Regions from separate parts of the Rhodococcus sp. SJ-3 genome, predicted to be linked through region 1. Evidence: riboswitches for the same ligand, from Rfam matches in the RefSeq annotation. Region 1 holds a riboswitch; the other holds the start of a gene.
What was found. A riboswitch is a leader RNA that binds a small molecule or an ion and turns the genes downstream of it on or off. The one in region 1 is predicted to bind glycine.
Positions count from the first base shown of each region.

Region 1 (14,592 bases):
CACCGGGCTGCACGTGCTGCGCTTCCTCGGCCATCAACGACAACACCTGTGTCGGCGCGCTGTGCCTCGCCGACCCGGTCGTGTCCATCCGCAGGAGGGGCGGCAGCAACGCCACCAGACGTCGCGCAGTCGGATGATCGAACTCGACGACCCCGCACACCAAGGTGGAGTGCTCTCCACCTCCGCCGTAGTGCAGAACCGAATAGTGGTCGCCGATCATCGTCTGGGGGAGTAGATCCACGCGTCCCCGACTCCCCGTGCCGGTGATGCTCGGGTCGCTGCGCATCACGTGCCCCGAGCCGTGCGGGACGATGACGAAATCCCCGGGGAGGAGCCGCGCTGATGCCGAACCGGGGACCTCGAGCCACATTTCGCCAGAGACGACCAGATGGAAGCTCACGCTGTCGGCCACCGGTGGCATCTCCAGCGCCCATGGCGCGCTCAACTCCGACCGACAGTAGAAGCCGCCGCGCATGCGCAGCAGGTGAAGGGCATGTGCGAGGGGATCGACCGGTGTCCACGGATAGAGCACGTCGGCGGTCTCCCGAACCCTGTCGATCGTCATATGTCCACCCTCGCCGCTGGGTATCCATTCGTCCAGCCCCGTAGGACGAATGAACACAAGGGACGGACGGAGAACCATAGAACGTCTCGAGGAACGTTCATACGGTGGACACATCGTCCCCAACGAACTCAGGAGAACATCATGAAAGTACTCGTCATCGGCGCCACAGGCGGCTCCGGTCGCGCAGCCGTCACCGCACTCCTCGCCCGCGGCCACGACGTGACCGTCATGGTCCGCACACCCGACGCACAGCACACATTCGGCGACCGAACCCTAGGCGTGATCGGGGACGCCACCTGTCTCGATGACGTCGACCGCGCGGTCCGCGGACAGGACGCTGTCATCGTCACCCTCGGCATCACCGAGAACCCCGTCCGAGTGCGGCTGCGCGGCCCGGCGCATACTGCACTCGACGTGCGGTCCACCGGCACCCGCAACATCATCGACGCGATGCAACGTCACGGTGTGCGGCGCCTGATCGTCCAGACCACCTACGGAGTGGGTGACACCGATGGCCGCCTGCCGTTGCGTTACAAGCTCATGTTCTCGCTGCTTCTCGGGCCACAGGTCGCCGACACCGTGATCCAGGATCGCTTCGTGCACGAGAGCGGCCTCGACTGGACCCTCGTACAACCGGTCAACCTGACCGACTCGACCGACGGCGGAGAGGCGTTCACCTCGACAAGCGGCGAGATCACAGGCTGGCAGGTCGCGCGCAACAAGGTCGGTCGGGTTCTCGCCTCCGCTGTCGACGACGAAGAGAACGTGCGGCGAACCGTGTCGGTGTCCTGAGCCGGGATCCGTCGAAAGGCTCCGCGAGTGAGCGGGAAAGGACACGATGAGAAACGGCAATGCGCAGAGTCCCTCTGTGTAGTGCCGACTCATCCTCCCTCCGAACAGATCAGGAGCTCGCGATGACCACTCGACTCAATCCGTACATCAGCTTCCGTGACAACGCGCGTGACGCGATCGAGTTCTACAAGACCGTCTTCGGCGGGGAACTCGATATCAGCACGTTCGGGGAGGGGCAACCTACCGGCGACGCCGCGGTGGACAGCAAGGTAATGCATGCGATGCTCACCACCGACAGCGGTTTCGTGCTCATGGCCTCGGACACGCCCCCGGGAATGGACCATACCCCGGGAAACAACTACTCGATATCCCTCAGCGGCGACGACGAATCCGAACTCCGCGGTTACTGGAATGAACTCGTCGCCGGCGGCACCGAGGCGCTGCCCCTCGAGAAGGCGCCCTGGGGAGACAGCTTCGGAATGTGCATCGACAAGTTCGGTGTCCAGTGGATGGTCAACATCAGCGGCAGTCCTGACTGATCGAGCGGGAACCCGCACACGCGCTGGACGCGCGACTCAACCGAGACGCGCGTCCAGTTCGCGTACCAGCTTCGCAGGAGCAGTCTCGCGGAACGACATGTCGATCAGTTCCGCAACCTCCGCCCAATCCACCTCCCGGCGGCCGAGGTCGTACCCGATCCACCCCGACGGACCCAGATACATCGGCAGATACGTGTGGGGTTCACCGAGGAGGGCAAGACGTTCGTCGCGCTCGGGCTTGACGATCAACGATCGAGGAAACGGGGCCCGGGTGTCCTTCTCGGAGCCGCCGTAGACCGCGAACGAGGTCTTGGTGAAGAAGAACGGACGGCCGTGCGAGACCTTCTCTCGTGCGCCCGGGTATGCGAGGGCGAGGGTGCGCACCCGAGCCAGCAACGGATCCGTGTCGTCGAACATGATCGGATGCGGCATGAATGTACCTTACCGTCGCAGGGCCGAAAGCCCCTCGCGGAGGAGGGGTTCCACAGCATCACCGAATGCACTGAAGCCGTCGCCCACGGTCTGACCCTGCAGGAACCGGAAATGAATACCTTCGAGGATCACCGCGAGCTTGAAATAGGCCAGGCCGAGATGAAAAGCCATCCCCGACAGGTTCCTGCCGCTCGCGTTTGCGTAGCGCGACACCATCGCGTCCTCGCTCAGGAACCCCGGGGCACGCGATACGGTCGACACCGGTACTGGCCCGTCCCGGTCCGCGAGCTGTTGGTAGACCACGAGAAGCGCGACATCGGTGAGCGGATCGCCGAGGGTCGCCATCTCCCAATCCAGCACCGCCGCAACCTGATCACGTTCGTCGATGAGTACGTTGTCGAGGCGGTAGTCGCCATGCACGATCGCAGCGCCGCTTGCCGAAGGCAGGTGCTCGACCAGTAACCGGTGAAGCTCGTCGGCACCGTCGAGCGTACGGCTCCGGGACGCATCGAGCTGAGTCTTCCATCGGTGCACCTGTCGTCCGAGGAAGCCCTCGGGACGGCCGAAGTTCGCGAGCCCCACCGTCGCAGGCTCCACCGCGTGGAGTCTCGCCAGCGTGTCGATCGTCCGCTCGGAGATCGCACGCACCCGATCCTCCCCGAGCGGAGCGAGTTCCTCGGCAGTACGGAAGGGCGTGCCCGGGACCAGATCCATGAGGTAGAACGGTGCGCCGATGACCTCGGTGTCCGTGCACAGGAGATGAGTACGCGGCACAGGCACCTCGGTTCCTGCCAGCGCCGTGATCACGCGGTGCTCGCGTGCCATGTCGTGCGCGGTCTCCAGTACATGCCCGAGCGGTGGGCGCCGCAGGACCAGCTCCCGCTCACCGTTGCTCACACCGTAGGTGAGGTTCGATCGCCCGCCGCTGATGAGGCGGGCGGTCAGCGCCCCGTCGAGCAAACCGGGGGCGGCGGTCTGCAGATGGGTGCGAAGTACTGCGGTGTCCAGTCCTGCGGGGTCGGCAGCCATGATGTCCTCCGCGGATTTCGGTGGGGTTCGGCGGAACCTGGGAGAGAGCGTAGTCGCAACTGAATACACCTGTCCCCACAGGTAGAAGGATTTCGGATTGCACGGAATATCGAGTTAAACCGAAATCGCGTGAGATAATGTCGCACCATGTCCGTATCGAACGCACTGACGCACACAACACTTCAGGACTCGCTTGCCTGCTTCGAGTCGCGTCGGATTCCGCTCGAAGGGCGCCGCCATGCAGCGGTCGTCATCGCTGTTCTGAACGATGATGCAGGCAATCCCGTCATGCCTCTGACCCGCCGGCCGACGAGATTACGTGCACATCCCGGCCAGTTCGCGCTCCCCGGCGGGCGACTCGACCCCGGGGAGACACCCGAGGAAGCGGCGCTGAGGGAACTGCACGAGGAGCTCGGACTCGACGCCGCGCCGAACTCCATCGTCGGGCGCCTCGACGACTACGTCACCCGATCCGGATATGTGATGTCACCGTTCGTCGTGTGGTCCGACACAGCGATCGCCGATCTGAAACCGAGCCCTGACGAGGTCGACGTCCTGTTCTCCGTCACGGAGACCGAACTGGACAGCGAGCCTCGATTCGTGGATATCCCCGAGTCCGATAAGCCGGTCATCCAGTGGCCGTTTCGTGGTCACCTCATTCACGCACCCACCGCCGCAGTGGTCTACCAGTTCCGTGAAGTTGCCCTCCATGGTCGGCACACTCGTATCGACGGACTCGAGCAACCGGTGTTCGCATGGCGCTGACCACCTCGCGACGACCCCCACGGCCGGTGTGAAAAGGTTGGTGGACCGTACCGCGTAGATCAGACAGGGGGCACGATGGGTGACGTGACCACTCCGGACGACGTCCGCCCGGGTGCCGATCGCATCCTCACCATCCCGAACCTGCTCAGCTTCGTGCGGCTTCTCGGAATACCTCTCTTTCTCTACTTGATCCTCGTTGTCCACGCGGACGGATGGGCCCTCGCGATCCTCTTCCTCAGCGGATTCACCGACTGGGCCGACGGCAAGCTCGCCCGCCTGCTCGACCAGGCGTCCCGGCTCGGCGCGCTGCTCGACCCCATGGTCGACCGGCTCTACATAGTGACCACGCTCCTCGCGTTGGTCGCGCGGGACGTCCTTCCGTGGTGGATCGCCGCGATCCTGGTCGGGCGCGAACTCGTGCTGGTCCCGACCCTCGCCGTATACCGGCGTCGGGGCATGCCCCCGCCCGACGTTCTCTACCTGGGTAAAGGCGCGACCTTCCTCCTCATGTGCGCATTGCCGCTGCTGCTGCTCGACCTGGCGTCACCCGCCACGTCCGTCGTGGCGCACCCACTCGGCTGGGCTGCCCTGATCTGGGGTTCGGCGCTCTACATCTGGACCGGGCTGCTCTACATCGGCCAGGCCGTATGGATCGCCCGTGCAGTGCCTCCGAACGAGGAGCGACCAGCCGAGTGAACCGTCGTTGGGAACAGATCCCCCGGAACCCGGTCCCCTCGCTGCTCAAGTCGCTGCTCGAGGACCACCTCGACCCCGGCTACGGTGCCGCCGCCGAGGACCGGGCAGCGGGTCGCGCTGCCGCATCGCCGGCACGCACCACGGTCTGGCTCGTCATCGGCTGCATTCTTGCCGGTCTCGTACTCGGCGCGGCCTACGCCGAAAACACCGATCGTGAACCGGGGGCAGATCAGGCGCGCGCCGAGATCCTCGACTCGCTACGTACCAGTGAGGAACGCATCGCAACCCTTGTGGCCCGCCGCGATGAACTGACCGACACGGTCGAGCAGCGCAGCGCTGAACTGGTGGCCCACGATGCGGAGGGTGCGACGACTCTCGACGCGTTGCGCGCGGCGCAGATCGCGGCTGCCGGCGCGCCTGTCATCGGCCCAGGGATCACCGTCACCCTTTCCGATCCGACGGGTCGGCCGAACCTGTCGGACCCGTCTGTGCACGACACCGGCGACGCCGCGACAGTCCTCGATCGAGACCTGCAATCGGTGGTCAACGCGCTGTGGGCCGGCGGTGCCGAAGCAGTGTCGGTCGGCGATGTGCGCATCGGCCCCGGCGTCACCATCCGGCAGGCAGGGGGAGCGATGCTCGTCGACAACCGGCCGGTGTTCTCGCCCTACGTCGTCTCCGCCGTCGGACCGCAGGCCCAAATGCAGACGGATTTCGTGGTGAGTGACGCCTACCTCAGGCTCTCGGGCATCAAACAGCTCTACGGGGTAGGTTTCACGATCGCCGAGGCCGGAGAGCTCGAACTGCCTGCAGCCACGGTACGTACAGTCGAATCGGCTCGGGAAGCGGGGAATCGGTGAAGCACCTTCGGCACGGCCAGGCGCTGTATGCGGTGCTGGCACTCGTGATCGGCATCGTTGCCGGAATCGTGTTCAGTCCCCAGGTGCCCGACGTGGTCCAGCCGTACCTGCCGATTGCGGTGGTCGCCGCGCTCGATACGGTGTTCGGTGGATTGCGTGCCTATCTCGACGACATTTTCGACGCGAAGGTCTTCGTCGTCTCCTTCGTGTTCAACGTTCTCGTAGCCGCACTCATCGTGTGGCTCGGGGACCAGCTCGGTGTGGGCACCCAGCTCTCCACCGCGGTCATCGTCGTCCTCGGGATCCGCATTTTCGGGAACGCGTCGGCACTGCGCCGCAGACTTTTCGGGGCGTGAGCGATGGTCGAGGACACCTCCGAACAAGCTCTGTCGGGCACACCGGACTCCCGGCGCAAGCGCCGGGTGTACGCGATGCTTGCGATGCTGCTCGTCGCCCTGCTCGGCACGGCTATCGCCACCCAGGTGAAGAACACTGATACGGGGGACAACCTCGACTCCGCCCGCCCCGCGGATCTGCTTGTGCTCCTCGACAGTCTCAATCGACGCGAGGCGGCGCTGCGGCAAGAGATCACTGGCCTCGAACGCACTCTCGAAGGATTCGAGCAGAACGGTTCGGATGCTGCTCTGTCGGAGGCCCGCGCTCGTCTGCAGAACCTGTCGGTCCAACTCGGTACGGTTCCCGCGGCAGGGCCGGGTGTCGTCCTGACGATCGACGACCCGCTCGGCGGAGTCGGCCCGGAGGTCGTCCTCGACACGATCCAGGAATTACGTGCGGCGGGTGCGGACACCATGCAGATCACCGGAGCCGACGGAACAGCGGTGCGCATCGGCGTCGACTCGTGGGTCGGAGGGCAGGGCGGAGATATCATTGTCGACGATCGAAACCTCCCGGCGCCCTATACGGTTACTGCTATCGGGGACGGGCCGACGCTCGCTGCGGCGTTGAACATCCCCGGCGGTGTGGTGGATACGGTCGCTCGCCGCGGTGGAACTTTGACTGTCGAGCAGTTGTCGCAGGTCGAGGTGCCCGCCTTGCGGGAGATCGAACCACGCCAATACGCTCAGCCAGGAAACTGAAACAGACGTTCGTGCCGAATCGTCGCCTCCGAAAGGAACTGCCGTGAGTGAGTTCGAGACGCCCGCCGATCTGCGATACACCGCGGAGCACGAGTGGGTCCAGCGGACTGGGGCGACCACCGCCCGGATCGGCATCACCGACTACGCTCAATCCCAGCTCGGTGATGTGGTGTTCGTGCAGTTGCCGGACGCCGGATCCGTTTTCGCTGCGGGCGATTCGTTCGGTGAGGTCGAATCCACGAAGAGTGTCTCGGATGTCTATGCGCCCTTCGCCGCGACGGTCGCGGCGGTGAACGGCGACCTCGAGGCGAGCCCCGAGTTGGTCAACAGCGCGCCGTACACAGAAGGATGGTTGATCGATATCGAATCGAGTAGCGAGTCGGATCTCGACGCCGCCTTGGAACGGACCCTCGACGCCGCCGGATACAGAACGATCACAGAAGGATGAGATCCCCTGGGTGACGTAACCGCGACTACCTGCACCAGGGGCATGCGCAGGGTACGGTCGGGTATGGCGTGTGCCGTGTCCGACCGTGGTGGTGGCGAACGAATGACGATCGTCCGGGACTACCCGGACGATCGAACGGATAAGGAGAAACGGTGAGCGAGAACGGCAACGCGGGCTACGAAGAGACCCCAGCGGAAACCACTTCGGTGTTTCGTGCCGACTTCCTGAACGAATTGGAGAACACCGGCGCGGCTGCGACGACCGAAGCACCGGTCTCGGGAGTCGAAGGTCTTCCGGCCGGGGCGGCCCTGCTCGTCGTCAAGCGCGGTCCCAACGCGGGGTCGCGTTTCCTGCTCGACCAGCCCACCACGTCCGCCGGGCGACACCCCGACAGCGACATCTTCCTCGATGATGTCACCGTCAGCCGTCGTCACGCAGAGTTCCGCCAGGACGACGGCGAATTCCAGGTCGTCGATGTGGGAAGCCTCAACGGTACTTACGTCAATCGTGAGCCCGTCGACTCGGCAGTACTCGCGAATGGCGACGAGGTCCAGATCGGAAAGTTCCGTCTGGTGTTCTTGACCGGCCCGCGGGGCACTCAGGGCGCAGGTAGCTGATGACCGCTGCCCGCCAGCCGGCGCCGGCAGGTATGTCGATCGGGTCCGTGCTCGATCGACTCCGCCCGGAGTTCCCGGACGTGACGATCTCGAAGATCAGATTTCTCGAAGCCGAAGGACTGATCAGTCCGGAGCGCACACCGTCGGGTTACCGGCGGTTCTCGATCGCGGACTGTGAGCGACTCCGGTACGTGCTCACCGCGCAGCGCGATCAGTACCTCCCGCTGAAGGTGATCAAGGAACAGCTCGAGGCGATCGACCGTGGTGCCGCAACGGTGGGGGCCGTCGAAACTCGCCCCAAGCGACCGCGCCAGCTCGCGGTCGCGCGGGGCGAGGTTTCTCCCGAGGACCTTCGTACCGACCGCCAGATCCGAGTGGGTCGAGACGATCTCTGTGAACGGGCCGGTATCGACACCGTGTTCCTCACCGAGCTGGTGGGCGCGGGGCTCCTCACGCCGGGTGCCGCAGGCTTCTTCGACGACGATGCGGTATTGCTGGCGCGGACAGCGAAGGCGATGTCCCAGTTCGGACTCGAAGTCCGGCACCTACGCGCGTTCAAGTTGGCGGCAGACCGCGAAGCGGGCCTCGTCGCCCAGATCGCCGGTCCTGTCGCCAAGGGACGCGATGCAGGGGCGCGGGAACGCGCAGAAGAGATGGTTCGTGAGTTGGCTGCGCTATCTCTGACCTTGCACACGTGCCTCGTCAAGTCGGCGGTGCAGGGTTCACTCGATCGTTGACCTCGATCGTCGAGGCAGCCCTGCAGCAGTATTGAGCACGGGAAGCGGTGCACCTTCCGGATTCGGGCACCTGACGTACACGAACGAGCGCACTAGAATTCAGGCAGTACGTGTCAGCGACCACGCGACTGACAGGCACCGGGACGGAGGCGCCGCTATGAGCGAGATGAGGATAGTCGGTATCCGAGTCGAGCAACCCCAGAACCAGCCTGTCCTTCTGCTGCGCGAAGCAGAGGGCGAGCGGTACCTACCGATCTGGATCGGTCAGATGGAGGCCACCGCCATTGCGCTGGAACAGCAGGGAGTGGAGCCGGCCCGGCCGCTCACGCACGACCTGATCAAGAATCTTCTCGACGCGTTCGGTCATGCCCTCCTCGAGGTCAGGATAGTGGATCTTCAGGAGGGTACGTTCTACGCCGATCTCCTCTTCGAGGGGGAGATGCGGGTCTCGTGTCGTCCTTCGGACGCAGTTGCCGTCGCCTTGCGCACCGGTGCACCGGTGTTTGCCGAGGAATCAGTTCTGGCAGAAGCCGGCCTCGCGATGCCCGAGGAGAAGGAGGACGAGGTCGAGAAGTTCAAGGAATTCCTCGAATCGGTCTCGCCCGACGACTTCAAGGCAACCGACGGCTGATCTGCTCGTCGCGCCGACGGCTCGGGTCGAAGTTGTTCGACGACGCACTGCGACGAACCCGTGTAATGTCGAACGTTACTTTCCGAGTCGGCGTGTTGCTGCTCGACCTGAATCACACAGGGCGTACGCTTGGTTGATCCGTTACGGGACAAGTCGGGTGAACCGGGGGATGTACGGGATCGGATGCGGAGGAGATCCGCCTGGTCGGTGGTGGCGAGGGACAACGGGGCGCGCGAGAGGAAGTCACAAAGTGCGAGATCGGCCGCAAGGACAGCAACTCGGTGCCGGCACCGGCGATCGCGTGGCTCCGGTACCGGTATCGGACACTTCCGAGGATCTGCAGCCGGGGCTGTTTCCCGACAACTCGGTCCCCGATGAACTTGTCGGCTATCGGGTCCCGATCGCGTGCCAGATTGCAGGTATCAGTTACCGTCAACTCGACTACTGGGCACGAACCAATCTGGTAGTGCCTTCGATCAGGAGCGCGGCGGGTTCCGGAAGCCAGCGCCTGTACTCGTTCAAGGACATTCTGGTCCTCAAGATAGTCAAGCGCCTCCTCGATACCGGAGTCTCTCTGCAGAACATTCGCGTAGCGGTCGATCATCTCCGGAGCCGTGGCGTACGGGACCTGGCCAAGATCACCCTTTTCTCCGACGGCACCACTGTCTACGAATGCACCTCCCCGGAAGAGGTCGTCGACCTGCTCCAAGGCGGGCAAGGTGTGTTCGGTATCGCAGTCAGTGGGGCAGTCCGAGAATTGACAGGCAGTATCGCGGATTTCCCGGCCGAGCGCGCCGAGGGATACGACGTCGAAGAGAAGCCCGAGGACGAACTGGCTTCCCGCCGTCGAAACCGTATCAACCGCCGCATCGGATAGGGCATACGTCACCCGCCGGGAGAGCGTGGACTCGATCGGCCCGCTCGTGCTCTAGAATCGGTGTGCGTCGCCGTCCCGCGGGAGAGCCCCGGACCAACATGTCCGGGCGCCGAAGGAGCAGCACCTCCCCGTCAATCTCTCAGGCACCCAGGACCGCGTGAGCTACGACGTCTCTGGAAAGTGGTGGGAGCACCCACCCGCCCACGGGGAAAGGTTCGCCGACCAGGACCGAATCTCTCAGGCGCTCGCCTCGCGAGCTCAGGACAGAGGGGGAGGAAGCGCCCGTGCCGACCGAGCACGTGTGAACCTCGCCGACCAGCCTGGGAGCTGCGATGACAGATGCCGTCACCTGGAATTTCGCCGACCGTCACATCGGACCTGATGCGCAGGGAATGCGCCGGATCCTCGACGTTGTCGGAGTCGATACGCTCGAGAACCTCGTCGCAAAGGCGCTGCCCGCGGGCATTCTCGACCACTGTGCCGGCGAAGTGGCCGACGGGCTCGGTGTCCTGGATGCGCCGCTCAGCGAACACGAAGTTCTCGCCGGTCTGAAAGCCTTGGCGTCGCGCAACGCGGTCGCCACCTCCATGATCGGGCACGGTTACTACGACACGCTCACTCCGCCGGTGCTGCTCCGCAACATCATCGAGAATCCCGCTTGGTACACGGCCTACACGCCGTATCAGCCGGAGATCAGTCAGGGTCGGCTCGAAGCGTTGCTCAATTTCCAGACGATGGTCGCGGACCTGACCGGTATGGAAGTCGCGAACTCCTCGATGCTCGACGAGGCCACTGCTGCGGCGGAAGCGATGACCTTGCTGCGTCGTGCCAACCGCAAGTCCCAGAGCCACCGGTTCGTCGTCGATTCCGACCTGTTCACTCAAACCGCCGCGGTGCTCGCAACCCGCGCCGAGCCGCTCGGCATCGAGCTCGTCACCGTTGACCTTGTGGAGGAGGGACTGCCCGAGGGTGAGTTCTTCGGTGTAATCCTGCAGGTACCGGGTGCGTCGGGCCGAGTGTTCGACGTTGCGCCCGTGATCGATGCGGCACATGAGCGCGGTGCGATGGTCGCGGTGGGCGCGGACCTCCTTTCAATGACGCTGATGACTCCGCCCGGGGAGAAGGGCGCTGATGCTTGCTTCGGCACCACTCAGCGATTCGGGGTGCCCATGGGATTCGGTGGCCCACACGCGGGATATCTGGCTGTGAACGCTGCGCACACGCGGAATCTGCCGGGACGTCTCGTCGGTGTCTCGGTCGATGCTGACGGTGCCTCTGCCTACCGGCTTGCGCTACAGACCCGTGAACAGCATATTCGCCGTGAGAAGGCGACCAGCAACATCTGTACCGCTCAGGTGCTTCTGGCGGTTCTCGCCGCGATGTACGCGTCGTATCACGGCGCGGAGGGACTGACCGGAATCGCACGACGAGTGGCTGCTCATGCAGCCGGTCTTGCTGCGTCGCTGCGACGCGGTGGAGTCGCGGTCGTTCACGACGACTTCTTCGATACCGTCCTGGTCCGGGTTCCGGATCGCGCCGCCGAGGTTGTGGCGGCAGCGGCTGAGCGGTCGGTCAATCTGTATCTCGTCGACGCGGACCACGTGTCGATCTCCTGCGACGAAGCGACGACAGATGCACACGTGGCGAGTGTGCTTTCCGCGTTCGGTATCGCCGCCGAGGAGACGGTTGCAGCCGAACGAGCGTCCATCCCGGAGGCGCTCGGGCGAACCAGTGACTTCCTGAAGCATGAGGCGTTCACGAAGTACCGGACGGAGACCGCGATGATGCGGTATCTGCGACGGTTGTCCGACAAAGATCTCGCGCTCGACCGCACCATGATCCCGCTCGGCTCCTGCACGATGAAACTCAACGCCGCTGCGGAGATGGAAGCCATCACGTGGCCGGAGTTCGCGGGCTTGCACCCGTTCGCTCCCGCGGAACAGACCGTAGGAATCCGGGAACTGATCTCGGATCTCGAACGCTGGCTCGCCGCAGTAACCGGGTACGACGCCGTCACCTTACAGCCCAACGCAGGCAGTCAGGGTGAATACGCAGGTCTGCTCGCTATTCGGCACTACCACCTGAGCCGCGGTGACGACCACCGCGACACCTGCCTGATTCCGTCGAGCGCACACGGAACCAATGCCGCCTCTGCAGTCATGGCAGGTATGCGTGTCGAGGTGGTGGCGTGCCGTCCCAACGGTGACGTCGACCTCGACGATCTGCGAGCGAAGATCGCTGACCACGCTGAACGGCTGGCTGCGATCATGATCACCTACCCGTCGACCCACGGCGTCTACGAACACGAGATCGAGGACATCTGCGGTGCCGTGCACGACGCAGGCGGGCAGGTGTACATCGACGGCGCAAACCTCAACGCACTCGTGGGTCTGGCCCGACCGGGCAGGTTCGGTGGCGATGTGAGCCATCTGAACCTGCACAAGACCTTCTGCATTCCACACGGTGGTGGCGGACCGGGAGTCGGTCCGATCGGAGTTCGTTCGCACCTCACGCCGTTCCTCCCGGGGCATCCCGCAGTGCCGGGTCTCGGCGGCGTGGGGCCGGTTTCGGCTGCGCCTTACGGATCGGCGTCGATCCTGCCGATCACGTGGGCGTACATCAAGCTGATGGGTGCTTCCGGGCTTCGCCGGGCGTCGCTCACTGCGATCGCGTCGGCGAACTACATTGCACGACGCCTCGACGAGTACTTCCCGGTGCTGTACACGGGTGCGAATGGAATGGTGGCGCATGAGTGCATCCTCGACCTGCGTCAGTTGACCAGGGACACCGGTGTCACCGTCGATGACGTGGCCAAGCGTCTCGCCGACTACGGATTCCATGCGCCGACGATGAGTTTCCCCGTGGCCGGAACTCTCATGGTCGAACCCACCGAGAGTGAAGATCTGAGCGAGATCGACGAGTTCATCGATGCGATGGTCTCGATCCGGGGGGAGATCGACAGGGTCGGGGCAGGGGAGTGGGCGGTCGACGACAACCCGCTGAGAGGAGCACCGCACACCGCGGAGTGCCTGGTGGGGGAGTGGGACCATCCATATTCGCGTGAGATCGCGGTGTACCCGCTAGGGAAGGGGCGTGCGAAGGTGTGGCCGGCGGTCCGTCGAATCGACGGTGCCCACGGCGACCGCAACCTGGTGTGCTCGTGCCCACCGCTGGAGGCATACAGCAGCTGAGAGCCTGTGGCTGCGGGCATTGCCCGCAGCCACACTTCGAAGTTGAAGCATTCCGTACTATACGGAATAGCAAAATATACAGAATATCACCCCTTAGTAAACACGGAATCTCCCCTCTAAAACACACAGACGAAAGGTCCGTCTCGAGCAGCGGCGCAGCTACTTCTGTGTGACGAGCTCAAGAATAGAAACTTCGGGCGGAGTTGCGACGCGGACCGGCGGGCCCCACGCACCGGCGCCTTGTGACGTATAGATTGCGGTGTCGCCGAAGTGGTCCAGCCCGGTGACAGTGGGATTCGCAGCAGCGACGATGTATCCCAGGGGCCACATCTGGCCGCCGTGTGTATGTCCGGACAGCTGAAGGTCCACACCGAGATCCTGTGCTTCGAAGACGTGTTTCGGCTGGTGTGCGGCCAGAAGAACGAAGGTCTCCGGAGACAGCCCGTCGATGGCTCGGGGCAGATCCGCTGCATCCGGTGCGGGAGCAGTGTAGTCGTGCACGCCTGCCAGTGCGATCTGCTCGCCGTTGTGCGTCACGAGGACGTTTTCGTTTCGCAAGGTCTTCACACCCAGGGTTTCCCAGTGATCGAGCCAGGACGAGGCGTCGTCCGAGTAGTACTCGTGATTGCCACTCACTCCGTAGACCCCGAGAGGGGCACGAAGCTCGACGAGGGGCGCGAGGTCGTCGCCCACCAGCTCGATGGTGCCGTCGGCGAGATCCCCGCCGAGAACGATGAGGTCGGGTCGCTGTTCGTTGACCTGATCGACGACTCCCCGCACGAACCCGGCGCCCCGCGCCGGACCGACGTGCAAGTCGGTGATCAAGGCGACGCGGATGCCGTCGAACTCGTCCGGAAGCCCGGGCAGGGCGATGGTGGAGTGAACGAGCCGTGGATTGGCTGCCTCGACCAGACTTCCATAGCCGATCGTGGCGACGGTGGCGGCAACGAGAGAGCCCGTTGCGATCCGGAGTGCACGGCGTGGTGGTGGTAGGTGCGATGAGCCGGGTTCGTCCGAGGGGGACTTGCCACTGCGGAACCGTCGCACGAGCCGTGCCGCTAGGCAGAAAGCGCCGATGACGAGGAGCCCGAAGATCAAGTAGAGACCTGCGGCGAACCAGCTGTAGCCGAGGAAGCCCAGCGGACGTGCCCATGCGGGGTCGAGAACAGTGCCGGTGACGGACGCGACCAATGCGGTCGCGAGTAACGCTACGAGGACGATATCGGCCGTCAGTGCAGCTCTCCCGGTGAGGCCTGGCGCTCGTACGAGGCGACGGTGGAGCCAGTAGGTGATGAGGGCGAGGAACGTCCCCGCGA
Region 1 covers NZ_CM123306.1:5,341,801-5,356,392, reverse strand. The annotation lists gene ACTDXD_RS24885 (AraC family transcriptional regulator) at 1-565, opposite strand, end outside; gene ACTDXD_RS24880 (NAD(P)-dependent oxidoreductase) at 707-1,357, shown strand; gene ACTDXD_RS24875 (VOC family protein) at 1,480-1,896, shown strand; gene ACTDXD_RS24870 (MmcQ/YjbR family DNA-binding protein) at 1,933-2,328, opposite strand; gene ACTDXD_RS24865 (phosphotransferase family protein) at 2,338-3,357, opposite strand; gene ACTDXD_RS24860 (NUDIX hydrolase) at 3,505-4,122, shown strand; gene ACTDXD_RS24855 (CDP-alcohol phosphatidyltransferase family protein) at 4,198-4,818, shown strand; gene ACTDXD_RS24850 (DUF881 domain-containing protein) at 4,815-5,678, shown strand; gene ACTDXD_RS24845 (small basic family protein) at 5,675-6,034, shown strand; gene ACTDXD_RS24840 (DUF881 domain-containing protein) at 6,038-6,775, shown strand; gene gcvH (glycine cleavage system protein GcvH) at 6,819-7,223, shown strand; gene garA (glycogen accumulation regulator GarA) at 7,376-7,840, shown strand; gene ftsR (transcriptional regulator FtsR) at 7,840-8,577, shown strand; gene ACTDXD_RS24820 (bifunctional nuclease family protein) at 8,735-9,208, shown strand; gene ACTDXD_RS24815 (MerR family transcriptional regulator) at 9,459-10,085, shown strand; glycine riboswitch at 10,154-10,251, shown strand; gene gcvP (aminomethyl-transferring glycine dehydrogenase) at 10,418-13,276, shown strand; gene ACTDXD_RS24805 (metallophosphoesterase) at 13,436-14,592, opposite strand, start outside.

Region 2 (14,592 bases), 250 kb from region 1:
ACAACTCGAGGGACTCGACAATCTCGGTGCCCGGCTCACGGAGTTCGAACCGGGCCCGGGCCGGCGCGTGGGTGTCCTCGCCGATCACCTCGTCACCGGTTCCAAGGAAGAACGACTCACCGCGAATCTCGGCCCGCACGTGATGGTCACCGGTCACCCGTACATCGACGTGTGGCAGGCCGTGAAGCCGCAAGCGCTCGGCATCAGCGCCTGGCCCACCATCCCGCGTGGTCAGGACTGGAAGACGGGTGTGTGCCGCGAACTCGGCTGGGGTACCCCGCAGGACGGCTGGCGGCGCGTGTATTCGGCGGTGAACTCGTTCCGCGATCTCGAATCGAACCTCATCGGTGCGGTCGAACGGCTCGTCGATTTCGTCACCGATCCAGGGGAGGGCTGAAAGACCGCCCCTCTCCGGGGCCGTCCGAGCGAGCGACGACGAACCAGCATGGCGACTGTCGAACATGTTGCGGCAGAAGGGACTCCACAGATCTGGGGTGCTGTGTTCCTGCCCTCGCCGAATGGCGGTGGCCGGACTACTCGTCCGTGCTGTGCCACAGGAATGGACCGTGCCCGCCGAGATCCTGCCGGAGCCGTTGCGGCCGTCGTGAAGCTGCAGCAATAGGGGACGCGGTTCTTCCTGAGGAACGACTGCGCGACACGGGTTCCGGACGAACCGCTCCTACCAGCGCTGCTGCTGTCGTGTCCGATTTGTGGTTCGATGGGGGCTGTGGCGGCGTTGATATGGCTGATCGTAGGAGTGGCTCTGGCCGCGGGTGAAGCGCTGACCGGAGACTTCGCGTTGCTCATGCTCGGGGGCGCCGCACTTGCTACCGCCGGTGTCTCGGCGGCGACCGACTTCCCGGTGTGGGCCGACGCGATCGTGTTCGGAGCGGCGTCGCTACTGCTGTTGCTGGGGGTGCGGCCCGCACTCCGCCGCCGGTACGCCACGCCGCCCGCCTTGCCGACCGGAATAGAGGCGCTTCCCGGAAAACCCGCTGTGGTTCTGGAGCAGGTCGACGAGAGGTCGGGCCGCGTGAAGATCGACGGCGATGTATGGACCGCGCGGGCGCTCGACGCGACCGAAGTGTACGAACCCGGCACGACCGTGACAGTGATGCAGATCGACGGCGCTACTGCCGTCGTATGGAGGGGTGTGTAGAGGATGGAAGCGTTGATCGTGCTCGCCGTAGTGGTGGCACTGGTCGTGATAGTCGTGGCGAAATCGGTGTCGCTGGTGCCGCAGGCCGAGGCGGCGGTGATCGAACGACTCGGCCGGTACTACCGAACGGCCTCGGGTCAGCTGACCTTCCTCGTGCCGTTCGTCGACCGGATCCGGGCAAAGGTGGATCTGCGTGAGCGGGTCGTCTCGTTCCCGCCGCAGCCGGTGATCACCCAGGACAACCTGACGTTGAGCATCGACACGGTTGTGTACTTCCAGGTCACCAATCCGCAGGCCGCGGTCTACGAGATCAGCAACTACATCGCCGCTGTCGAACAGTTGACGGTGACGACCCTGCGCAACGTGGTCGGCGGGATGACCCTCGAAGAGACCTTGACGTCGCGTGATTCGATCAACGGACAGCTTCGCGGGGTGCTGGACGAGGCCACCGGCCGATGGGGGCTGCGGGTAGCTCGCGTCGAACTCAAGAGCATCGATCCACCGCCGTCGATCCAGGAATCGATGGAGAAGCAGATGAAAGCGGATCGCGAGAAGCGCGCGATGATCCTCACCGCCGAGGGGCACCGCGAAGCCGCGATCAAGACCGCCGAGGGTGACAAGCAGTCCCGCATCCTGTCGGCGGAAGGCGCCAAACAAGGGGCGATTCTCGAAGCGGAAGCCGATCGGCAGTCGCGGATCCTGCGTGCTCAGGGCGACCGTGCGGCCAGCTATCTGGAGGCACAGGGTCAGGCGAAGGCGATCGAGAAGGTGTTCGCAGCGATCAAGGCAGGCAAACCGACACCGGAACTGCTTGCCTACCAGTACTTGCAGACCCTGCCGGAGATGGCGCAGGGCGACGCGAACAAGGTGTGGCTACTGCCCAGCGACTTCGGTGATGCCCTCAAGGGATTCGCGAAGAACCTCGGTGCGCCCGGCGACGACGGCGTGTTCCGGTTCGAGCCGAGCCCGGTCGAGGAGGATCTGCAGCGTCCCGAGGACGACTCGGCCGAGGTCGAGGACTGGTTCACCACCAAGAGCGATCCGGCCGTGGCGAAGGCCGTCGCCGAAGCGGAGGCGGTGGCACGCAAGCCGGTCGACCCCGATGTGCCCGGATCGGCTTCGCGGCACCAGGCAGGCCAGACCGCAGGAACGCCGCCGCAGGCGTTGCCGCAGTCACAGCCTGCGCAAGATGGGTGGATGCCCACCGGTGAGCCGGAGCAGGAAGCGGATCCCCAGCAGTACCCGCCCCAACAGCAGTAGCGCTTCCGCTGGTACCCGTCGCGGCCCGCACATCCGATGTGCGGGCCGCGACGTTGTCATGCCGCCGATCCGACCTGCGCTGCGGGAATCTTGCTGCGGCGCCGGCGACCGGTGGCGAGCGGGAGCGTCATCGCCGCGATGATCATCCCGGCGCCGAGGGTGGCGAGGAGTGAGATCGATTCGCCGAACGCCAGGGCACCGAGAATCAACGCGACCACGACCTCGAGATATGACAGCCCCGACAATTCCGCGGCCCGCAGGTGCTTGCCCGCGACGACGAGCAGACCCAGAGCGAGCAGACCGCACACGACGAAGAATCCGGCGGCCCACGCCCAGTTCATAGCGGTCATGCCCGTTACGTCGGGCCGGGTGACCACGACCATCGCCGCGGTCGCGACCGCACCGAAGGCGAAGTTCCAGAAGCTGCGGACGTCGGCGGGCATATCGGAGCGATACCGGTAGCAGAGCAGCGCCAGACCGTAGAAGAGGCCCGACGCGACGCCGAGCACCGTACCCAGGCTCTCCTGGTCGGACCCTGCTGGCGGGTCACCGCCGATCAGTCCGGCGGCCAGCAGCATTCCGGCGAACGCGGTGACCAGCGACAGGGCGTCCAGACGCGTGATCGATTCTTTGAGAAGAACCCGGGCAAGCACCGTTGCGATGAGCGGACCGAGATAGTGCAGAACAACGGCCCGCGACAGATCGGTGAGCAGCGTGGAAGACAGATAGGTGGCCAGCGACAAGCCGAGGAACACGCCGCCGAGCACGATCGACGGTGACAACCGCGTGCGGCGGATCGCGCCGAGCCGACGGGAGAAGGCGATCAGGAGCAGCATCCCCACGGTGCCGACGAGCATCCGGCCCAGGGTCAGAGCCTCGCCCAGTGCTGCGCCGGGCGGGGTGGCCATGCGACCGAAAAGCCCTGCGGCGCCCATGGCGGTTGCGGAAATGACGATGGCGGCGATGCCGAGCCGTCGATTCGTACGCGCAGGCCGGGGCGTGGTCGTCGGTGCGACGGGAGCGGGCACAGTCTGGACGCGCGGGGATGCGCCGACGGTCAGCGTCAAGGAACTTCCTCCGGACAGGGTGCATCACGCACCGGGGGCGGTGGTTCCCCGCTCTGTCATCGGACCTGAGAGCTTTCACGGATCCTGTCGGATCCGCCTACACCGTCGGTGAGCCCCGAAGGACTGCTTTCCAGAGTTGCCTCGCGTGCGGCGGTCTGTGGGCCTGAGAGATTCCCGGGAGGTTGCTCCTTCGGCGCCCGCAGATGCGGGACTCTCCCGCCGCAGTTCAATGGCATATTCAGTTGCGCCCGCAAGTATGCCAGTCCGGCTGTGTCGATGAGAACTCAAGTGATCAAGGCGTGGCCGACCCCACACGCCGCGGCGGCCCACAACACACTCGTCGACGTGCCGATGATGAATTGCTCGGACGCCTGCGGTTCACGCAGTTCCGGGTATCTGGCCAGGCCTTTGACCGCCATGATGATCGCGATGCCTTCCGGCCATCCCGCCAGGATGGATGCCGCGACCGCGCCGCGCTCGAGGACGCCGATGACCCGGCCGCCGCGTAGCGGCCCCGGTGGTGGGGTCGGTGTCGGTCCCGCGTCGGGCTGCCGCCTGGCGATCCGGAACGCGACGAGCACGGCCGGTCCGCCCCCGGTGATGGCGACGACGGTGGTGAGGGTGAGCGTCGCCCCGAGCGCGAAACCCTGAGCGGGATCGGTTGCGGCTGCGGTGAGAGCCGCTGACCCGAGTGCGATCGCGGTCACTGCCGCCCCGATCCACACCGGAAGCCGCGGGATCAAGGACAGGGCAGGCGCGGCGGCTGCGACAGCGAGGAGCGCCAGAGAGGTGACGGTCAACGATCGGCCCTTTCGAGGAGTCGGTGCAGCAACAGACGGCCGGCGAGTTCGGCCTGCCACCCGGCAGTGAGCAGGCGCTGGGACACGGCCTGTTTACTGATGCCGAGTTCGGTGGCGATCTCGGACTGGGACAGTCCGGCGCGCGCAAGCGTGACGGCTTCGACACCCTGGTCGGTACGGCGCACCACGATGGTCGCGAGGAGGGTCAGGGCCGCGTCGACGTCGGATGCCGAATCGGCGTCGGTGCCGTCGGCAGCGATTCGGCCGGGCGCATTCTTGGCGCGTTCTACGGCGGTGCGGGCGTGCTCGAACGCGGGACCGCGACCGGCTCGGGTCTGGGCAGGAAGCGGTGTTTCGACGGGGCCGATCCCGATGCCGATACTCCAGTTGTCCCGCTCGAGCAGATCCAATGCGAGATCGATCACCGTGCCGGAGTCGTCGGACACGGCCTGGACTTCGTCGCCGGCGGTGCGTTCGAACTTGCGGAGCAGGGGAACGTCGTGGAGTTCGACGAGCAGATCTTCGACGCGATCGATGTCGCGGCGACTGCCGCGTTGGTCGACCGTCAACACGTACATGGAACAAGGATGGAGGCTTGAAATCAAGAAATCAAGCCTTCAGGCTTGTCTCCTCGTCTTGGGTGCCCGTGATGGCATCAAGTGCCGACCCCGCAGGCTGAGGAAGGCGTGCCTCGAGTAGGAGGCCGCCGACACCGAGCACAATGCAGAGCGCCGTCACTGCCACCAATGCAGGACTCGACTGCCCGGTGAGCACGTCGCCCAGCAGCACCACGGCAACGGTGCCAGGCAGGATCCCGATCACGGTGGCGACGGTGTACGGCGCCAGGCGCACGGACGACACCGCGCAGCAGCAGTTCACGACGAAGAACGGCGCCGCGGCGATCAATCGCAGCGACCCGACGGCAAGCCAACCGCGCCGGGCGAGACGCAGATCGACGGCCTTCGCTGCAGGATGGGTCAGGTATGACGTCACGACACCCCGACCCAGCGCCCGTACCAGCAGGAAAGCGAGGACTGCGCTTACCGTGGTGGCTGCCGTGGTGACCGCGATACCCACGGCGGGACCGAACAGGACCCCGGCACTGAGAGTGAACACCGTGCGCGGTACCGGACTGATCGTCACGAGCGAATGGACAGCGAAGAAGAGCAGGACCAGCAGCGGACCGTCGACAGATTCCGACCACTGGCGGATCTGCGCGATCGACGGATGGGGGAGCAGAAGCGCCGCCGCGGCCAGTGCTGCGAGGAGTGCGAGGATGCCGATGACCCTGCGGTCCCTGAGAATCCTCATCACGGGGACCCAGCGTACCCGGCGGGGTGCGTGGGCATGTGGCACGGAGGAATGCGAGCTGGGGGTCGCATCCTGGAGCATCCACGGTTATCGATCGCTAGAGAAATTGTGGTGATCCCCACGATTTCACACCGGAGTGTGCGGCTAGCATCACAACTACATCGGCTTAGTGTTTGCGAGGCGTCATGCCCCGCGGCCCACCCCGGCCGCTCGAGAGCCTGCCCACCCGCAGTAGGAGGAAATCGCACGTGTCATTAGCAGCAGAGGCCGAGGACGCCGCGCGCGCATACGCGCAGTGGCAGCAAGCGGTCGCGGGCGTACTCGCCAAGTCGCGCCGCGTCGATCCGGCAGAACTCGGCCCGGAGCCGCAGCGCCTGCTTGAGACCACCACGTACGACGACGTGACGGTTGCTCCGCTCTACAGCAGCCGCGACGAACGCCCGGAGGCTCCGCTGCCCGGGCAGTTCCCGTACACCCGTGGCGGCTCGTCCACCCGTGACGTCAACGCAGGCTGGCTCGTGAGCGCCCGGTTCGACGGGAGCGACGCCAAAGACCTGAACGAGCGCATCCTCGATGCTCTCGAGAACGGTGTCAGCGCCCTGTGGCTGCGAGTCGGCGAGGGTGCACTGCCCGTCGACGGACTGTCCGCGGCACTCGACAAGGTGCTGTTCGACCTCGCGCCTGTCAGTCTCGACGCAGACAGCGACCTCGCTGCCGCCGCGGAGTCCCTGTACGCGCTGCTCGACGCACGCACCGACGTCGCCGACCGCGGCGCAGTGCGTATCTCACTCGGCGCCGCGCCGCTGACCAGCGCCTTCTCCGGCCGCGCTGACGTCACCGTCGACGACGCCGTCGCGCTCGCCGTCGCGTCCGCAGAACGCGTCGAGACCGTCCGCGCCATCACCGTCGACGGCACCGCCTTCCACAACTCGGGCGCATCCGACGCTGAAGAACTCGGTGCGGCGATCGCTGCAGGCATCGAATACGTCCGAGCCCTGGTCGCGGCGGGACTGTCCGCGCAACAGGCTCTCGGCCAGATCGAGTTCCGGTTCGCGGCCACCGACGACCAGTTCCAGACCATCGCCAAGTTCCGGGCAGCCCGTCAACTCTGGGCGCGTGTCGCGCAGGTCGCCGGAGCGAGCGACGCCGGAAACGCCCCGCAGCACGCAGTGACCTCCGCTGCCATGATGGCCCAGCGCGACCCGTGGGTGAACATGCTCCGCACCACCCTCGCTGCGTTCGGCGCCGGAGTCGGTGGCGCCGACGCCGTCACCGTTCTGCCGTTCGACGCCGCATTGCCCACCGGTGCCGTTGGCGTGTCCGAGGCATTCTCCGCGCGCATCGCTCGCAACACCAACCTGCTCCTGCTCGAGGAGTCCAACCTCGGTCGTGTCCTCGACCCGGGCGCAGGATCCTGGTACATCGAGGATCTGACAGCACAGGTCGCGGGCAAGTCGTGGGAGTTCTTCCAGCAGATCGAGGCAGCCGGCGGATACCGTGCGGCCCTCGACGCCGGACTGGTCTCCGAGCGCATCGCCGCTACCCGCGCCCGCCGCGAGGCCGATATCGCGCACCGTAAGTTCTCCGTCACCGGCATCAACGAATTCCCGAACCTCGCCGAGGCCCCCCTGCCCGCCGGTGTCGCCGACTCGGGTGCCTTCGCGGCGCGCTACGCAGCACCGTTCGAGGCGCTGCGCGATCGCTCCGACGTCTTTCTCGCTGTGCACGGCTCCCGGCCCACGGTGCTGCTCGCCCCCCTAGGGCCCGTCGCGGAACACAACGTGCGCACCACCTTCGCCAGCAACCTGCTCGCAGCCGGTGGCATCGAGGCCGTCAACCCCGGACCGGTGGATCCGAGCGACGACACCCTCGCCGCCGCGGTCCGCGACTCCGGCGTCACGGTCGCCGTGCTGTGCGGCACCGACGCCCGCTACGGCGAGCACGCAGGCAGTGCCACCGCGGCGCTGCGTGCCGCGGGGATCACCACCGTGTTGCTCGCAGGCCCGGAGAAGGCCGTGGGCGACGCGCAGGGCGACAACCGTCCGGACGGTTACCTGACCGCGCGCATCGACGCGGTCGCTGCACTGACCGATCTTCTGAACACCCTGGGAGCGTAAGTGAGCATCCAATCCGAGATCGGCAGCTTCGCCGATGTCCCACTGACAGATCCGGATTCCCCGGAACCCGCTGCTCCTACCGCGGAGCAGACCGCCGCACTCGTCGATTCCGTAGCGTCCGCGAACAACTACACCGTCGACGACGTGGTGTGGAACACCCCCGAAGGCATCGACGTCAAGCCGGTCTATACCAAGGCCGACCGTGACGCCATCGCCGCCGAGGGCTACCCGCTCGGTAGCTACCCGGGCATCGCGCCGTTCGTACGCGGCCCCTATCCGACGATGTACGTCAACCAGCCGTGGACTATTCGCCAGTACGCGGGTTTCTCGACGGCAGCCGAATCCAACGCTTTCTACCGTCGTAACCTCGCCGCCGGGCAGAAGGGCCTGTCGGTGGCCTTCGACCTCGCGACCCACCGCGGCTACGACTCCGACCACCCGCGCGTCCAGGGCGACGTCGGCATGGCCGGTGTCGCTATCGACTCGATCCTCGACATGCGTCAGCTGTTCGACGGCATCGACCTGTCGAAGGTGTCGGTGTCGATGACGATGAACGGCGCGGTGCTGCCGATCCTCGCGCTGTATGTCGTGGCTGCGGAAGAGCAGGGCGTGACGCCCGAGCAGCTGGCCGGAACCATTCAGAACGACATTCTGAAAGAGTTCATGGTCCGCAACACCTACATCTACCCGCCGAAGCCCTCGATGCGGATCATCTCCGACATCTTCGCGTATACCAGCACGAAGATGCCGAAGTTCAACTCCATCTCGATCTCCGGCTACCACATCCAGGAAGCCGGCGCCACCGCCGACCTGGAGCTGGCCTACACCCTCGCCGACGGCGTCGAGTACATCCGCGCCGGCCTCGACGCAGGCATGGAGATCGACAAGTTCGCGCCCCGCCTGTCGTTCTTCTGGGCCATCGGCATGAACTTCTTCATGGAGGTCGCCAAGCTCCGCGCCGGCCGGCTCCTGTGGGCCGAACTCGTAGAGAAGTTCGATCCCAAGAACGCGAAGTCGCTGTCCCTGCGTACCCACTCGCAGACTTCCGGTTGGTCGCTGACCGCGCAGGACGTGTTCAACAACGTGGGACGGACCTGCGTCGAGGCGATGGCCGCGACCCAGGGGCACACCCAGTCGCTGCACACCAATGCGCTCGACGAGGCGATCGCGCTGCCGACCGACTTCTCTGCCCGCATCGCCCGCAACACGCAGCTGCTGATCCAGCAGGAGTCGAACACGGTCCGTCCGATCGACCCGTGGGGTGGCTCGCACTACGTCGAGTGGCTCACCAACGAGCTCGCGAACCGGGCCCGCGCCCACATCGCCGAGGTCGAGGAGGCCGGCGGCATGGCGCAGGCCATCAGTGAAGGTATCCCGAAGCTTCGCATCGAGGAGGCCGCGGCCCGCACCCAGGCCCGTATCGACTCCGGTCGGCAGCCACTGATCGGCGTCAACAAGTACGTGCCTGCCGAGCCGGACAGCATCGAGGTCCTCAAGGTCGACAACACCAAGGTGCGCGCCGAGCAGCTCGCCAAGCTCGAGAAGCTCCGCGCCGAGCGTGACGAGGACGCGACGCAGGCGGCCCTCGCCGAGCTCACCCGCGCCGCGGCATCGACCGAGGGTGGTATGGAGAACAACCTTCTGGCGCTCGCAATCGACGCGGCCCGCGCCAAGGCCACGGGCGGCGAGATCTCCGACGCGCTCGAGAAGGTGTACGGGCGCCATCAGGCCGAGATCCGGACCATCAGTGGTGTGTACCGGGACGAGGCCGGAAAGGTGAGCAACATCTCGAATGCAATCGAACTCGTCGAGAAGTTCGCCGAGGAGGAGGGACGTCGTCCCCGCATCCTGGTCGCGAAAATGGGCCAGGACGGCCACGACCGCGGACAGAAGGTGATTTCCACCGCCTTCGCCGACCTCGGATTCGACGTCGACGTCGGACCGCTGTTCCAGACCCCCGAAGAGGTCGCCCGGCAGGCGGCCGACAACGATGTGCACGTCATCGGCGTGTCGTCGTTGGCTGCGGGACACCTCACCCTGGTGCCCGCGCTCAAGCACGCGCTCGCGGAGGTCGGTCGTGCGGACATCATGATCGTGGTCGGCGGTGTCATTCCGCCCGGCGACTTCGACGAGTTGTACGAGGCCGGGGCTGCGGCGATCTTCCCGCCCGGCACCGTCATCGCCGATGCCGCGGCCGGCTTGCTCACCAAGCTCGCCGACCAGCTCGGACACTCTCTCGCGAGCTGATATGGGTGACACCTCGATCGGGAATTCCGTGACGCGCCGTCGTCCGGTCGACCTCGACGCTCTCGCGACCTCTGTGCTGGCCAACGAGCGAGCCGGACTCGCGAGGGCCATCACCCTGATCGAATCGACCCGCGACGACCATCGGGAGCAGGCGCAGCAGCTGCTGCTGCGCCTGCTCCCGCAGGTGGGTGGTGCGATCCGGGTCGGTATCACCGGTGTGCCGGGAGTCGGGAAGTCCACCTTCATCGACGCGCTGGGCATGTACCTGATCGGTAAGGGACATCGGGTCGCGGTGCTCGCCGTCGATCCGTCGTCGACGCGGACCGGTGGGTCGATCCTGGGCGACAAGACCCGGATGGCGCGCTTGTCCGGCGAGCAGGACGCGTTCATTCGCCCGTCACCGACGGCCGGCACCCTCGGCGGTGTCGCGAAGGCGACCCGCGAGACGATGGTGCTGCTCGAAGCAGCCGGTTTCGACGTGATCCTGGTCGAGACCGTCGGTGTGGGACAGTCGGAGGTCACCGTCGCGAACATGGTGGACTGCTTCTGTTTCCTGACACTGGCCCGCACCGGCGACCAGCTGCAAGGCATCAAGAAGGGCGTGCTCGAGCTCGCCGACCTCGTCGCGGTGAACAAGGCGGACGGCAACCACGAGCGCGACGCGCGAGTCGCCGCACGTGAATTGTCCGGGGCGATGCGCATGGTGCACCCGCATGACGCGTTGTGGAAACCGCCCGTGATCACCATGAGTGGCCTCGAAGGCGTTGGTCTGGACACGTTCTGGGACACCGTCCTCGAACACCGGAAGGTGCTCACCGAAGCGGGTCGGTTCGAGGAGAACCGCAGTCGCCAACAGGTCGACTGGACGTGGACGATGGTGCACGACCAGCTGCTCCGGCGTCTCGAAGGCAATCCGCGCGTCAAGGCGATCCGCGGTGACGTCGAGGCCGGAGTGCGCGACGGGTCGCTTACCGCGGCCATCGGTGCGCAGCAGATTCTCGATGCTTTCGACGGTGTCGGCAGCGACGAGAACGACGGTCCCTCTCGGTGACCCAGGGCATCGGTGCGCGGATCGCGTTCGCCGGTTTCGGTGTACTCGCCGCGGTACATCTGCTCGCCCAGCTCATCGATCCCGTGGCGATGCTGGTCGACGCCACTCAATGGCTACTCATGCCGGTGCTGGCGACCGCGCTCGTACTCGGCACGACCGCGCCCCGATCACGGCTCGTCGAGCTGACGCTGGTGGCGTTGGCCTTCTCCTGGCTCGGCGACACCGCACCCGATCTGTTCGACGGTGACACCTCGTTTCTGGTGCTCGTCGGATTCTTCCTGTGTGCGCAGGTGACGTACATCGCGGCGTTCGCACCGTACCGGTCCGGAAGTGTGCTGCACACCAGGCGCTGGGTACTCGCGGTCTTCGCAGTCGCCGTCGTCGTGCTGGTTGCCGTGTGCGCCCCGGGTGCGGGCGTACTGGTGGTCCCCGTCGTGCTCTACGCGCTGTGCCTGGCCACGATGGCGGTACTCGCCACCGGAGTCGGGCGCACCGTCGCGATCGGCGGTGTGGTTTTCGTGGTTTCCGATTCGCTGATCGCCTTGCGTGCCTTCGTCGACGACTTCCCCCTGCCGATGTCGGGCTTCTGGGTGATGCTCACCTACATCTCGGCGCAGGTGCTCATCACGTGCGGCGTGATGTCCAGGGCACGAGATGAGAACACCGATAGGAGAGCGGTCGGTCAGCTCGACTGAGCGGACACGAAAGCGGGCGCGGTCACCATATCGGTGACCGCGCCCGCGCTCGTTCGAGACCGGTTGTTCAGCGGCCCGGTTCGTTCAGCCGCCCGGTTCGTTCAGAGGCCGAGGAGTTCCGTGGCGGCGGCGACGGCCGCGGGCCCGTCCAAGCTGGGGGAGTCGGCCCACTGCCCGCCCGTGATCGAGACACGCACGTCCGGGAATTCGACGGTGGTAACCGTGATTCCGGCTACGTCGGTTCCCATATTCATCGTGTAGGCGACGCCGCCCTTCGATTCGACGGTGCTGTCGGAGAGCACCTCGAGTCCTGCGGTGCTGAGCACCGAGGGGTCCGACACGGCGCCGTTCCCGGTCTCGATCATGACCTCGACCGTGCGGATGTCGTCGAGGCTCGCTGCGGCGTCGGGCGTCGTCCAGGTGCAGTACACGCCGTAGTCGCTCGAGCCGTTGTCCGGGTCGGCGTCGAGTCCGTCGATGTATTGATCCACGGCGGGGGACACGTCGTCGCAGCTGGAGAACTTCGTGAGAAGGTCAGCGTCGAGCGTCTCGATGCTGACGTCTCCTTCGGAGAAGGAGGCATCGGCTGTCTCAGAGGCGTTGCCGCTCTCGGAGGCAGACGTGTCGTCGGACGAGCAGGCGCCGAGGACGAGCGCGCAAGCGAGGGCGGCAGGGAGGGCGGCGAGGCGAAGTCGATTCACGCGGCGAATGTTATCGGGTGTGGCGCACCGAACTGATCTTGGTGTGGGTGATTTGTCCGGTCAAGGTGCGTGCTAGATTTTTTGGCCCTGTGGATCTTCCTGCAACGCTGTCGGAGTCGGGGCCTCGAGCTTCTCGAGGCCGCCGGACGACTCGGCGGCGGTGAGCTTCGAACGCTTCCACGACACCACCAGCAGCGTGATCCAGCCGGCGATGAGCAGCATGTAGAGCAGCGTTGCGACGGTGCTGGACACCTCGAACGTGTCGAACAGCTTGTACAGATTGGTCACCACGATGACGCCGCCGACCGCGGTACCCAACAGGGTCGCCGGAACGCGGGAAACCAGCCATGCCGCGACCGGTGCCGCCAGCGCACCGCCGATCGCCAACCCAGCGACGATGAGCAGGTTGTCGAGCGATTCGCGCCCCAGACCGATCAGGAATCCGATACTTGCTGCGACCGCGACAAGGAACTCCGAGGCACTGACCGAGCCGATCACTGTGCGCGGTGCGGTCTTTCCGCGGGAAAGCAGTGTGCTGGTGGTGATCGGACCCCAACCACCGCCTCCGCTCGCGTCGATGAAACCGCCGAAGAATCCGAGGGGAGAGAGGAACTTCGCGGTGTGCGGCGAGGTACGGGCATCGGCCACGGCCGGCGGGCGCACCGAGAAGCGCAGGGCCACGTACACGCCGATGATCAGCAGGATCGTCGCGGTGACCGGAACAGCCGCTTCCGTGGACAATCCAGAAAGGACTGTGGCACCGAGGAACGCACCGATCGCACCGGGTACGCCGAGTCGCAGCACGACCTTCCAGTCGATGTTGCGGAAGCGCCAATGTGCAACACCGGACACCAGGGTGGTACCGACCTCGGCCAGGTGAACCGCGGCACTCGCGTGCGCCGCGCCGACACCGCTGAAGATCAGCAAAGTGGTGGCAGTGACACCGAACGCCATGCCGAGAGCGCCGTCGACCAACTGGGCACCGACACCGACCAACGTGAAAACGAGGAGATTGAGCATGCATCGCTCCGTGCGACTGGAAGGAACCTAGACGAACACGACGAGCGGTGCGACACCGCTCAGAAGGACATCCAGGAACAACACTCGCAGTCGAAGCACGCGCCACGACGGGTAGGCCAGAACGCCATCAGCGCAAGCCGAGCGGCCGGAGCCGTCTCGATGCTCATCGCGTACATGGTGCCCTATCTTCCATCGGCTACTTCGGTCGCCGGACAGGCGACCGATCGAGCATAACCTCCCGGCTACTCCGAAACCACGCCGGTACGAAGATTCAGGGTAGACGGCGTGTCGAGATCTCGAAGCCCGCTGCACGTAGCCGCTCGGTCAGCACATCGCCGAACGCCACCGCCGGAGTGAGCACGCCACCGCCGGCATGCAGCGCCGAACCTCCCACTGCCAACGACAGCGCGGATTCACTCAGCATCACCGCGGTCGCCTTGTAGCCGGGATCACCCTTGGCGGCTATCCGCGCCGTGTAGCGGGCGCCGGTTTCGGTGGTGGTGAACAGATCGACCGTGAAGTGCCCGCGCTCGCGGGTTCGTTCCGACGGGCCCTCCCCGGGTGCGGGCAACACCTTGTCGAGAAGGAATCGGGTCGGCCGGAACGACAGGCCCGCCACGAGTGCACCCAGCCCCACTGCGACGGCTCCGGCGATCACCGGGGACGCAATCGACGAGCCGACGTTCATCACCTCCCGATACCGGAACCGCGGTCCGTAGGTCCCTTCGGTCAGCGCGCTGCTGCGCCGCACCACCCGGGTGTTGACCGACGCCATCGCGAACGGCGCCTTCCATCCGGTCAGCTCCGGAGCGATCGATTTGCCGTCGACCAGCGCGACATCGCTCTGCCTGCCGTGATCGGGTTCCAGACTCCGGTCGGGCGACAACGAGTAGGGACTTGCCGCGATCTTCCGTGCGACGCGATCCCCGCGCACCACCTCGAGCTGGTTGCGCAGCGAATCGATCGTGCCGCCGCTGACACCGCCTCGCATCGAGGTCAGGACGAACGTGGTGTCGGTCAGTGCGCCGGCGCCGTCCGCGTCTGCGGCACGACGCAGAGCATGGACACCGAGATCGGACGGAACCGAATCGAATCCGCACGCGTGCACGATACGGGCGCCCGTGCGGCGTGCGATGTCGTCGAACCGGTCGATGCTCTCGCGCT
Region 2 covers NZ_CM123306.1:5,091,358-5,105,949, forward strand. The annotation lists gene ACTDXD_RS23760 (DUF3097 domain-containing protein) at 1-397, shown strand, start outside; gene ACTDXD_RS23765 (NfeD family protein) at 719-1,159, shown strand; gene ACTDXD_RS23770 (SPFH domain-containing protein) at 1,163-2,419, shown strand; gene ACTDXD_RS23775 (DMT family transporter) at 2,476-3,486, opposite strand; glycine riboswitch at 3,628-3,715, opposite strand; gene ACTDXD_RS23780 (hypothetical protein) at 3,771-4,286, opposite strand; gene ACTDXD_RS23785 (hypothetical protein) at 4,283-4,864, opposite strand; gene ACTDXD_RS23790 (TVP38/TMEM64 family protein) at 4,896-5,597, opposite strand; gene mutA (methylmalonyl-CoA mutase small subunit) at 5,846-7,714, shown strand; gene scpA (methylmalonyl-CoA mutase) at 7,715-9,961, shown strand; gene meaB (methylmalonyl Co-A mutase-associated GTPase MeaB) at 9,963-11,012, shown strand; gene ACTDXD_RS23810 (lysoplasmalogenase) at 11,009-11,707, shown strand; gene ACTDXD_RS23815 (hypothetical protein) at 11,809-12,408, opposite strand; gene ACTDXD_RS23820 (sulfite exporter TauE/SafE family protein) at 12,481-13,428, opposite strand; gene ACTDXD_RS23825 (saccharopine dehydrogenase family protein) at 13,700-14,592, opposite strand, start outside.
Region 2: linked by a shared signal. The riboswitch ahead of ACTDXD_RS23775 (DMT family transporter) and the one ahead of gcvP (aminomethyl-transferring glycine dehydrogenase) in region 1 are both predicted to bind glycine.